Regions from separate parts of the Photobacterium sp. BZF1 genome, predicted to be linked through region 2. Evidence: riboswitches for the same ligand, from Rfam matches in the RefSeq annotation. Region 2 holds a riboswitch; each other region holds the start of a gene.
What was found. Region 2 has a riboswitch for cyclic di-GMP ahead of BIZ37_RS16335 (hypothetical protein). Riboswitches for the same ligand answer to the same signal wherever they lie in the genome.

Region 1: linked by a shared signal. The riboswitch ahead of BIZ37_RS21645 (lytic polysaccharide monooxygenase) and the one ahead of BIZ37_RS16335 (hypothetical protein) in region 2 are both predicted to bind cyclic di-GMP.
Region 3: linked by a shared signal. The riboswitch ahead of BIZ37_RS17970 (PEP-CTERM sorting domain-containing protein) and the one ahead of BIZ37_RS16335 (hypothetical protein) in region 2 are both predicted to bind cyclic di-GMP.

Annotation. Positions count from the first base shown of each region.
Region 1 covers NZ_JACSOF010000115.1:11,682-15,926, reverse strand. The annotation lists gene yiaY (L-threonine dehydrogenase) at 1-5, opposite strand, end outside; gene BIZ37_RS21645 (lytic polysaccharide monooxygenase) at 374-1,870, opposite strand; cyclic di-GMP riboswitch class I at 1,958-2,057, opposite strand; gene BIZ37_RS21640 (bifunctional protein-serine/threonine kinase/phosphatase) at 2,302-4,095, opposite strand; gene BIZ37_RS21635 (NarK family nitrate/nitrite MFS transporter) at 4,190-4,245, opposite strand, start outside.
Region 2 covers NZ_JACSOF010000070.1:1,908-6,152, forward strand. The annotation lists gene BIZ37_RS16325 (bifunctional transcriptional activator/DNA repair enzyme AdaA) at 1-361, opposite strand, end outside; gene BIZ37_RS16330 (DMT family transporter) at 558-1,481, shown strand; gene BIZ37_RS16335 (hypothetical protein) at 1,645-2,415, opposite strand; cyclic di-GMP riboswitch class I at 2,434-2,533, opposite strand; gene BIZ37_RS16340 (VOC family protein) at 2,903-3,394, shown strand; gene BIZ37_RS16345 (hypothetical protein) at 3,471-3,782, opposite strand; gene BIZ37_RS16350 (hypothetical protein) at 3,863-4,174, opposite strand.
Region 3 covers NZ_JACSOF010000082.1:19,210-23,454, reverse strand. The annotation lists gene BIZ37_RS17980 (class I SAM-dependent methyltransferase) at 1-536, opposite strand, end outside; gene BIZ37_RS17975 (DUF2750 domain-containing protein) at 768-1,121, shown strand; gene BIZ37_RS17970 (PEP-CTERM sorting domain-containing protein) at 1,232-1,882, opposite strand; cyclic di-GMP riboswitch class I at 2,067-2,147, opposite strand; gene BIZ37_RS17965 (hypothetical protein) at 2,414-2,662, shown strand; gene BIZ37_RS17960 (TetR/AcrR family transcriptional regulator) at 2,829-3,419, shown strand; gene BIZ37_RS17955 (alpha/beta hydrolase) at 3,521-4,245, shown strand, end outside.

The sequences.
Region 1 (4,245 bases), on a different contig from region 2:
CTCATGATAAATTCTCCATAACTATCAAAAACTAATTACCAAAACCTGCTTGCATACAATATTTTTTGCTTCGCCTAAACAGGCTGTCCGTAATCAGTCTCTTGTCTACGGGTAGAAACCTACCACCAGAAAAGTGTGCAACAAATTGATCTGGAACAAGTTATAAATCCGAAAGAAATATTCATGCAATGTAGTTTGAGCCAGATCACCAATTCAACAAGTTACACATTAGTTTTGTTTCCATATGGAAACACTGATTTTCATTTCATCACTAAGAGCGGTTTCTTTTTGTGATCTTACCAGCATAAAAAAACGCTGACTTATGCCAGCGTTTTGCTCTCTATCGAGAAGGATAACTATTTGCTTTCGCTAATTATTGCTTTATCCAAGCATCCTGCCATGCTGAGCCATACCCCGGCTCATAATGATGCGCAGAGTCAATATTACACCAGCCACCTTCAGGGAATGGACGACATTGATAGGTATTACCGTCGCGGCTAAGTACTACCGTTTCACCGGGTACGTAGCTACCCATACCTTCAGGGTAGGCATAATCGTAATCACCACCACCTGAACTGTCCTTGATAGTCACCGACTTGGTTTCAACAACCTTATGTTCACTGCTACCTTGCTCGGCTGCTGTTACCACCACGCTGAATGAACCCGTCTGGGTCGTGAACACCGATAGATCGATGTTACCGTTATCGACAATGTCACTTGCCAGTGCCAACTGGTGGCCAGTGCTATCGAGTAACTTCATGTTGATCAGGTAACGACCTTCTGAGCTTACGATTGCATCAATGTAGGTTTTACCATCGCTACCCTGGGTGTAGTCACTTTCTAGGCCTTGAACTGTTACCGGAGCGGGTTCAATCACATCCCCATCGCGAACATCCAACGCGTAGTTGTAATCCGGGTTGGTGACAAAGACTTGGTTGGTATACAGATCTGATGGTTGATAAACGATATCGCCGGATGCTTCTTCCACACCCACCTGGGTAACTGTTGGGTATTTATCATTGATCAATTGGGCAAGGTCATAAGACCACGTATTGATGTTCTCGTTAGCGGCCGTAATTGGCAGCTTTTCGAATACAATTTCAGAGCCTTGCTTGTTGAAAATACGGAACCAAACACTGTCACCGTCTTGTGCCTCGACACCCGGTTTGACGTACTGTCCCTTAGAAGTCCACTCAGGCGGTAGCACCTCACCATCAAAGCGGATATCGCTACAGTTGTAGAACCCTTCACCGACAGGATCATTTCGCTGCCAGCGGGAAACCAAGGTTGCTTCGCCGGTTCGACCGCTTGGCAGGGTGACGTCAATCAGGTAATACCCGTCCGTCACTTTAACGTCGCCGGCCGTATCAATCAGCTCCAAATCATCCCAGCCCAGACGGCTATGGGCAGCATTGTAGCCCGGCTTAGTGATGTAAAACTGCCAGAAGCTCGGGTTGTGCGGTGCCGTAGCCCGGTAGCGAAGAGTGAATGTTTCTCCCGCTTTCATGTCGGTACGTTGCCAGTGCTCTGAAGCGACACTCATGCCGCTCTTACGCGAGTCACCGCCTGAACAAATAGTACCATCAGGAACTGCAGCCTTAACCGCATCCATTTTGTCGTAGTTCGGCACTAGGGCAGCAAACTCATTCTTTTGCACGATTGGGTAGGTTCCTGACTCCAGGAACGAGGCACGACAGGCTTCATTCGGGATCTGCGACCCGTCAGAAGGTCCCCAGTGCCCGCTATCGTTGTAACAGATAAGTTGGCGGGCCGCTGGGAATTCAGCATAGCCGTGAGCGTTTACATGTAATGGAGAAAGGACGGCCACGACTGACACAGCGCCCAGGGAAAAGTTAATTACTTTTTTCATGTTTAGCTTCCATTATGATTATTTTGGGAAGCCAGCTAATGGGAAAAAGCCACTACTTTGATCTTATTTTGACCTTGCTTATTCCTATCAGGTAACCCCGCTACCCTAGAGTCACCGATAAAAATGGATACTCCTTAGGTCGGAAGTTTTGCGCCCTACCCTTTCGAGTAATTAGCCTTTAGCTGACGATATATAAATGAGTCAATTCAATCTTGGTTCAAGTAAAACCGATATACTGAAGAAACTCGGGTATATTTATAGTGTTTTTTTAAGCATCAGCAAAAATTAGCGACAAGTAATGGAAGGATGATCTCATTTAACTTTTATTAATTAAGATAAATAAATTTATTTGACAGAAATTAAATATATAACATTGATAAACCTATTCCCCTTACCAATGAATTATAGAGCTAGAATTGAAAGGATTAATATTAACTCATTGCGATGATAACTTGAACAATAACAATAATAAATAAGCAAAGTGAGGTGATTTTCCAAAACTGTACCGGATTCTTACTCTTCAAAGGTCGCTTGTTCGCTTGTTTGAGCACTTGTGAAGAAGGGTTGGATAAGTCACAGAGCAACTCTGAAAGGGCGTCATAGCGCTGACTGGCCTGAGGGAAACACCCTCTACGAATGACGACATCCAACCATGCAGGCAAGTCATCACGATAATTCTCTAAAGGTGTATATTCCGGCCATTGGTTGTTTGCCTGCGGCGGTTTAAATGTATTAGGGAAAGGGTAAGGATAATGGCCAGTTAGCATTTCATAAATAATGATGGATATAGAATACATGTCAGACCTCATCGAAACTTTACCGCCAAGTAAACACTCGGGTGATAGATATTTAATATCACCAACAGGTATTGTTTCAGATATAGGGTTTTGTATTTCATCAAAGTGTTCAGAATAAACTGAACCAAAGTCAATAATGACAATTTGCTCAAATTGATTAACGATTAAATTTTCTGGCTTAATATCACGGTGAATGAGCCGATGGCGCTGCATCACACGAATCGACTTAATTATTTCCTCAGCCATTACCCGAACTTTTTCAATATCAGGTTTAGGGTTATCATCCATCCATTGGCGAAGTGACTTACCTTCTACCCATTGGCAAACATGGTAGAGAAAAGGAGATTGGCGTGAAAAAGGGTGGATTTTCATTACTCTCTGATGGGATATCTGCTCACCAACCCAACCTTCACGGACAAAGCCCTGCAAATACTGGTAATCTTCTGCAAAATTGAGTGAAGGCATCTTTAACACATAACGCTGATTATCAAATTCGCTGACTGCCAAATAGATATGGCTGCGGGGGCCACTGTACAACACGCGTAATATTCGGTACTGATCGATTCGATTACCCTCTTCCATGACCGGGGGGATCGCTCGTTTGGTCAACTCCCCAATGTACTCATCCATAGTCAAAGTCGGTAACGCTTTTATATCAATCAGCAAGCTGGATACATTATCCTGGCTCCCTGCCGCCAGCGCTTCCTTCACCAGTTGTTCGGATAGGGGTTCATCAACATTATCTATAGACGATAACGCCTGCTGAATATGGGCCTCATCCAACCATTCGTGGATACCGTCGGTTGCCATCAGTAAACGGTCACCTTCTTCCAACCGGATTTGTTGGAAATCGACTTCAATATGGCTATCCATCCCCAGCGATCGAGTCAGAAAGTATTGCTGACCATATTGATGACGGCGATGATCTTGGGTGAGTTGGGTCAATGCCCGATTACGGTAGAGATAGGCGCGGGTATCACCCACATGCATGATGTAAGCCGTGTTGGATTTGATAATCACTGCACAGAAAGTGGTTACCATGCCATTGTGCTGGAGTTCACTCTGGCTACCTTGATGGAAAAGCCACTGATTCAAGGCATGCAGCACTTTTCCTGCCGACTGCTTAACCCCCCAGGTTTTCGGTGTGGCGTAATATTCTTCGATAAACTGGGTCACACAAACCTGACTGGCCTGCTGCGCCTGTTCGCTGCAACTGACGCCATCGGCCAAGCAGGCAACGACGCCCTTGTGCAGGAGTTCGTCGTGCTTTTTAGGCTGATAAACCGCAAATGCATCTTGGTTGCTTGGCTTGCATCCGGCGACTGAATAGCCCCCGACATCAAGTTCGAGGGTACTCCCTTGGCGGATCCGCTTCCTGTTGACGGACATTGAATTAGGGGCAGTCCCTGGCTGAATAGTTTCGCTCATCCACACTTCCCCCTACTATCACTGACTTTACATTCATTAATTACAGCCACTTCCGGCCTGCAAGACAGGCTGTGCCCCGCAGGCCGGAAATCACTTAGCGGTTAGCAACATCAATCATCATGATGCTACCGTCTTCATTGACCTCGGCAA
Region 2 (4,245 bases):
CAAACATTTCTTTAAAAATGCGTTGTAATCGGGAAGGTGAAAGACCCGCGATATCACCTAATTGAGTAAGTGTTATTTTATCTTCGGCATGACGCTCTAGATAGCGAGCGACTTCAATGAGCTTAAGGGTTCGAGCATCCTGACCTGCTGGATTGCAGCGCTTGCAAGGACGAAATCCTGCTTGCATTGCGGATTCGATATCAAAGAAGAATCTTAGATTTTCTGGATTTGCTGCTTTGGTTGAACAGGATGGCATACAGAATACGCCAGTGGTAATAACGCCGTAGTAAAACTTTCCGTCGAAAGAGCTATCTCTCTGCGCTACCGCATTTTTCATTTCATTTTCAGATGACTTTGACATAGCTGCGCTCACTCTCTAACGGGTTGCATGACTATCTCATCACACCAAGCTTGCTGATACTATCCGATTCTTGCTGATTAATTGGTGATTATAGATTCACTCTCTGTTTTTTAATGTGGCGCAATTTTCGGATGTTTTAAGGTCAACGCTGTAGCTAGTATGCAGTTAAAGATGAATAACACTGATTGTCCCGACCATGACACCGACCATAAACCACTCTATGAACTCAAAAGTATGGGCTATGCTCATTTTGCTCTCCATCTTATGGGGCGGTTCTTTCTTTTTTGTAGGCGTAGCGGTCAATGACCTTCCTCCATTAACCATAGTGACACTTAGAGTAGGAATTGCGGCATTTACACTATGGGGGATAGCTATGATGATTGGCTTGCGTCCCCCCAAAAGCCTGAAAGTCTGGGCTTCATTCTTGGGGATGGGGTTACTGAATAATGTTATCCCCTTTGCTTTGATTGTCTGGGGGCAAACACAGATTGCGTCAGGCTTGGCCTCAATTCTAAATGCTGCAACACCAATATTTACAGTAGTGGTGGCAGGCATTCTGCTGCCTGATGAACGGCCAACACCATTAAAGCTAATCGGCGTTGTTCTCGGTTTCGTGGGTGTAGCGGTAATGATAGGCGTACCTGCGTTAGGTGACGAAAGTAATTTATTGGCGCAACTTGCCATTGTTGGCGCAGCCATATCCTACGCATTTGCGGGAGTATATGGGCGTAGGTTCAAATTACTGGGGGTAAACCCTGTTATCACGGCAGCGGGACAGGTAACGGCTTCAACGCTCATATTACTGCCTATCGCGATATTGGTAGATGGCACTATTGATGTGGACAAGACAAGCATGAACACATGGATAGCTATAGTAGGATTGGCAGTTGCGTCCACAGCGATAGCGTATGTTCTTTATTTCAGAATTCTTGAACTGGCAGGCGCAACAAATGTACTGCTGGTAACACTACTTGTACCAGTCTCTGCTGTTCTGCTCGGCTCATTATTCCTGAATGAATCTCTGGAAATGATTCATATATTGGGCATGGTATTAATAGCGTTCGGGTTATCCGCTATTGATGGTCACCTATGGCAAAAAATGAAATCAGTCTTTGCATGAGGAAACGTACTGCGATTCCATTGGCACGATCTGCCGCTGAGTAATCACGTTAAAGCAGGATGGGGCCAGATGTGTTGTGGTTTTCGAGGAATAGTTACTGTGGGATACGGAATGACTCAGAAGACAAGTAAGGGCAAGGAAGACCCCTCGCCCTTACTTCCGGTCAGTTAAAAGTTACCGTACCGAGGTAATGTGGGTCTTTCCCATTTCTGTCCAACTCATAAGTACAATCCACTTTCTTTGTACCATATAGACCGACTGTGTCATGATCAGCATTTACTCGGATGTTACGACCATTGAAATTGCATTTGAAATTTCTCAAACTCCCAAAAGAAGAACTAAAGTCTCCTAAGTTTACTTTACGATTCGTTGGCAAAATAAACGCTTTATGGGAGTTTCCGTTACGATAATCGTACATATCCATAGGCAAAGTTACTGTAAAGCTTTGTAATTCATTACCATCAAGATCAGCATCGTAGATAACACCTTTAAGGTTCTTGATTCCGTTTCGGCCACGGTAGTATTTTGGCTGTACCTGATTACCATTGGCTGGAGTTAACTTAAACGCTACTATTTCAGCGTTACTACCCGGTCGGGATTTCCATTGACAATCAACTCCAGCAGAATAATCAAAATGGTCTAAACCTTTTAATCCGGGACCGCGGAATTTGTCACAGGTAACTTTTCCTCCAATACTATATTTCAGTAATGGATCTACAGAAATTTTGTATTCTTCGGGTTTGATGTAAGCTTTATTTGAGCTACCGCTTCGATAATTTACTTGGTCAAGGTCATACTCAACATATACACCAGTATCGCCAATTTCGCCTCTAAGTTTTTTCTCCCCAAATAAAGGGTCATCGAAGAGCGCTAAAGCAGGGGACGTAACTGATATACATGCAAGTGATAATGTACTCAAAGCAAGTTTTTTCATGTTTAGAGGTATCCAATGTGCCGCAACCCGGCTGTCTCATAAACTACTTCTATGCTCTTAAAATACGAGACCCGTGGCTTTCCGTCCTTATCTCACGATAAGTTTGGCGTTATATTTCGGCTGACATACTATTACCCTAAACAGGTATACAACTAGTAGTTAAATAAACGTAGCAAACTGATAAGGAATGCACCACTTTAAGATGATATAAAAATCATATTTCCTACGGTAGAATGTGAGGGCGAAAATTCGCTGTTATATAGCGTCAGTGAGTTAACCATTCTTCGCTCCCCCTTAATTAACAGTCAGTTTTAATATTATCTAACAAGTAACTGTCGTGTTGTGTTGGTCGGTAATACAGCTTGTAGATAAATTTATGTTATTGAAATTATAATTTTTGATAATTTTTATTGATTAACTTGTCACCCTATACTTCTCTCCATCGAAACGAAGCACGAAACAAATTAAAAAGTATTTGGAGAAAGTTATGAAGATGAATCACGTTGGTATTATGGTTGGCGATATGGACAAAGCCGTTGAGTTCTACACTAAAGCGCTAGGCCTTCGCGTTGTAATGAATAACACCAAAGTCATCGAAGAGCGTGAAACTGCAATCGGCCGTATGTGTATTGCCGTCTTCGGTGAAGGTTTCAAGGGCTTTAACATCGCACACTTAGTAACGTCTGATGGTATCGGCGTTGAACTGTTCGAAATGAAAGAGCGCAAGGAACGTCATGAAGTCGATTTCTCTCGCTTAGGTATCTTCCACTTCTGTCTGCAAGTTGCTAAAGAGCAATTCCCACAGACCATCGCGCGTATTGAAGAGCTTGGCGGTAAAGCTCGCATGGATATCATGCGTTACCACCCAGAAGACGAGACTAAGCAAGCACAAATGATCTACATGGAAGACCCGTTTGGTAATCTATTTGAGCTTTACTCGCACACTTACGAAGAAACTTACGCAACTGATTACGAGTAATAGTTATCAGGTACCAAAGAGCCCTGCAACCTTAACTAGTTGCGGGGCTCTTTGGGTTTAAATGCATAACCTGTATTTAGCGCGAGCGGCTATGGAATACCGTTGTTGATGCCACTGACATGTCCATATCATCTGAAGCGACAATGTTGACCGAGCGGCTGGCATTCAATGACAGCGGGATAAACACACGGCCGCGCTCGTCAGTGGTAAATGAAGTGCCATTAAGCTGAGGGACATTGGTGACATTGACTGTTAGCCCTGCTTCTGGCCCTGCTTGCCCTATCGCTTTGACATGGATACCTGAAGCTGAATCGGTGATATTTAGCTCAACGGCTGAGGCTGACATTGAAGCGACTAGTAGTGTTGAAAATGCAATTGATTTAAGCATGTTGAATTCCTTCTTTAACAGGTCGCCAATGGCAGCCTTTATCGAGTGTTATTTGATTGGTTGAAATGCATAACCTGTATTTAGCGCGAGTGGCTATGGAATACCGTTGTTGATGCCACTGACATGTCCATATCATCCGAAGCGACAATGTTCACCGAGCGACTGGCATTCAATGACAGCGGGATAAACACACGCCCGCGCTCGTCAGTGGTAAATGAAGTGCCATTAAGCTGAGGGACATTGGTGACATTGACTGTTAGCCCTGCTTCTGGCCCTGCTTGCCCTGTCGCTTTGACATGGATACCTGAAGCTGAGTCGGTGATATTGAGCTCAACGGCTGAAGTTGACATTGAAGCGACGAGTAAAGTTGATAGCGCGATTGACTTAAGCATGTCGTATTCCTTCTATGACGGAGTCTTGTTGATTTCGAAACTAAACTGTTTCGTTTTTTTGTTTTTAAATC
Region 3 (4,245 bases), on a different contig from region 2:
GCTGAGTACTCTTGCTTCTTCTTCCAGGAAATAATGTAAAAGTCAGCAAATAGCTGCTCAAGCTCAAACTGGCTGTGGGTTAGGATAGGTAAAGTTTCATTGGGCTCCAACGCTTCTTTGCCCAAGAAATGGCCGCAAAAAATCCCGCTTTTTTTCAGGCTATTAGAAATATTGGTCCAGAGTATATTGAAATCATGTGGTGTACAAAAGAACAGGCAGGCACTGGCGTTGATTAGGTTGGCCCGAGGGAACTCATAATCGGCAAAACTGCTTATTTGTATGTCCAAGTTGGGGTGGGCGCCGAGCAGCGGGTGTTCAGACAATGCAGCTAGGCGAGGACGGTCATTGTCAAAGGCATAGACATGATAGCCTTGCTCCAAGAGGTAAAGTGTATCTCTGCCATTACCGCAGGCACAATCAACTGCGACCTTTCTCTCTCCAAGTTCTCCGATGTACTCGTGGGCTTCTATGAGGTGCGATCGCGGATTCAGAATGGTCTGATTACTCAAGTTAGTTAGCCAGTCAACCGTTGCCATGCGATATCCTCTAGTACAGCCCGTTAAGTATTGTTGTTCCGGTCATCTAAACAAGTATAGCCACCTTCTGAGTGCTAAGGATAAAGAGGTAATAATCTGATGAAGTTAGCAGCAGATATCACGATAAATTGTACATCTTCTGTCATGATTCTCTGGTATTATTAGCTCACATCAAGTTACTGATGCTGTATCCGAGTCACTTGGGTATAAACATACATAAGAGAGAATAGAATGACTAAGTTAACCACAGATATTAAAGCAAATTGCGATCTGTTTGTTGAAGAAACCAAAGATAGCCAGCAGGTATGGGGTCTTTGTAATGAAGAGGGTGACTGGCTTTCTGTTGACTCTAGCGAGTTCGAAGAATCTGAAGTAATGCCATTCTGGTCTAACGAGGCAGATGCGAAAGTTCACTGTGTTGACGAGTGGGCTGAATTCACGGCAGTAATGATCCCGTTGGACGTGTTCGTCGAAGACTGGATGATCACGCTGGCTGAAGATGGCGTATTGGTTGGCCTGAATTGGACTGATCAGCTTGAAGGTTCAGAGAAAGAACCTTCAGATGTGGCGAAAATGTACCTATAAGTACAGTCCCTCAGATCAGAACTCATAAGGCTACCACTTGGTAGCCTTTTTTGTTGTTCATCTTTATCTCCGGGAAAAAAGAGCGAATTCACAAGAACAAGTACTGTGTTTCAACTAACTGCATTTCTGCGCATTCTAACGAGGCCTAAAACAGAAGCGAGAACGAGTAACCCTGTTGCTGGCTCAGGAATTTCGGCACTGATATTACTAACGTTACTCAGTTTATATGTGTCGCTACGATTAGGACCGTCTTCACCCCAACTTCTGAGGATCACTTTTTGAAATGGCATGTCAGTTGTGAAACCGAAGTAACCGTTGTTTGGTGCGGAATTTGCCCCGCGCCCAATACCGACTCCTCCTGCGAGTTCTATAATGTTGTCACCAAAATCAACTAATATTTCAATACCGACACCATTGCCACCTTCCCGAGTATTGATAAATCCTCCCCATCCTGAAAGTGGGTTGTCGTACATGAAAATGTCGTTTTGATTAAACGATGGCTTCCCACGCCAGGCACCATTTGTGTGCCTTGCTGCTGAACGGTTATATTCGGTTGTTACTGTAAACGGGCCATAGTCGTATGTGTCACCAACTGTATTTTCGGTAATTGAAGGTGGTGAACCGAATGTGAAAACCCCATTGTTACCAGTAAGGCTTTCAAAAATTGAACGGTCATCATAGGTCTGAATAATTCCACTGAAAGAGTACCTTGAGAATAGGGTAAGTACTACAAATAGTATTATCTTTGTTGTTCTTGCCATAATTAGATTCCCAATGAGTGATTGAAATCAAAAGTTATTACTTAGTAACCTCGATTTTTTTAAGCGGTTGAGAATAGACTGTTTCTATTAAATTGTGGTGATTCAAATGTGGATAGGTACGAAATCAATGACTGATTTGAGAAATGTAATTTGTTCATAGTATGCACCTAAATTAGAAAAAGGTAGATGCAACCCGGCTGACTCTATATTGATGAGTCCCGTGGCTTTCCGTCCCAACTTCACAGTAGGTTTGGCAGGTTTTTTATACACTCAAGTATAAAATAGTAGATAATTTCATTAGTCACCACAAAAAATGACCACAAAAAAAGATGATCTCTAGTGAAGGCCAAGCGCCTCTTGTCGTTCACACAATAACGTATCCAAACTTTTGCCGTATTTGCTACACGGTTATCAGAGAAGAACCATAATTTATGCCCTTGCTATAATAAAGCTAACATTAACAGAGCCGATTTTATCCAGGCGGAACAGGGTTAACTGGGTAGTAAAGGCTCTTTCTGCTAGGAGAGTATTATGGTCCTGTCAGAGTGTCGCCAGTTAATGGCAGAGAATGCAATTGTCGAAGCCCGTTTAGTGCATGATTTCCTCAGCGCAGGGTGGGGTGTAAACTTTATTGATGCTGAAGGTAATGAGTACCCAATTACAGATACTTACGGGATCCCTTGCAGCTATGACTCGCTTAAACAAGCGGAAGATATGGTAAACCAAGTCGGGAGCTGCCCAGTACGTATCGACAGTCTGTTCCGCTTTGCGGAGCGTTAGTTGTTACCTCGTGTGGCCGGGCAGAGCCATACTCATGATATCTGCTCGGCAATCTCTTCGATTTATACCAACAGGAAATTTATCTTTCATAAAAAGAACGATCGTGCTAAATATAATATGTCATTGTATTTGTGAGAGATAGCATGTGATCAGTGAATCTGCTCCCCTGAGTAAGAAAGAGGCAACCCGCCTGCATATTTTGAATACAGCTTTCTCGCTGGCGAGCCGTGACGGGCTTGATAGCTTGACGATTGGTCAGCTGGCTAAAGCGTCAGGTATGTCCAAAAGCGGTTTGTTTGCCCATTTCAACTCTCGGGAAAATTTGCAGATTGCTGTTTTGGACTTTGCCGGAGAACAGTTTGTAGAGCGAGTCATTCAACCTGCTCGTATGCAAACACCAGAGACAATCGAGCAAAAGTTACGGCTTCTGCTTGCAAACTGGTTAGCTTGGAATCGTTCATTTCAGGGTAGTTGTATGTTCTTGGATGCTTGGACTGATCGAGGCGAAAAAGAGCCATCAATGCAGCTGAGGTTAAAAGAAGTTACCAAGCGCTGGCTTGGCTATTTGTACCGTCAGTTTGAACAAGGTAAGCAGCAAGGCGAATTTAAGTCGGCCTTGGATAGTTGGCAGTGTGTGTACCAGATTTATGGTGTTTACCTCAGTAGTCATTTGTTCCAGAGCATGGAGCTAGAAACTAATGATCACCAGCGTTTCTGGCATGAAGTTGATAACCTGATAGGCCAGTGGCGAATATAGCGAAGAAATGAAATTCATCGTATTGCTCAAATACGATGAAAGACTATTAAAAAATAAAACAGAATAGCACGGTCGTTCTATTTAAGTTGGATGAGAAAAGTATGAGCAGCAAAATTTATTTCAAAAAAAGTCGAGGCTTTGATGTACGCAGGAAGCTAATTAACCTGACTACAACCCTGCATCATCGCCTAGCCCCTGAACATGCCAAGCGTGTTGCACGTAAGGTACTACTCACTCCTGTACGCAGTAAAAAGTCAGTAGAAGAACCTTCAGGCTTGGAAAAAAAGCCAGTTCAAACGTCTGAAGGCATGATGATGACCTATAGCTTGGGAGAAGGCCCGACATGGGTACTAGGCCACGGCTGGTCAGGATCATCACGTCAGTTCTACTCACTGATGGAACATATAGCGGCTTCAGGCTACAAGGCGCTGGCTTTTGATAACCCAGCCCATGGGGAGAGTGAGGGACGCTTTGGTCATTTACCAGGCTTTGTTGCAGCATTTGACAATATTCTGGAACAGCAGGAGTCGATTGCTGGGGTTGTTGCCCATAGCATGGGTGGTGCAATGGTGCTAGAAAGCCGCCATCCACAGTTACAAGACAAACCTGTATTGTTAGTTGCACCTGTCTTAAATTATACCGAGAATCTGGTGTCTGCAGTGGCACAGTCTGGCTATTCGATGAAGCTTTTCCATGATGTTGTGGACGATATTGCCAAGCAGTATCAATATCCGCTAGATAGTATTGATCCGATGCATCGTTTGGAGGGCAGGGGATCGAAAGCGGTGATTGTCCATGATAAATATGACCGCTTTGCTTCCTATGC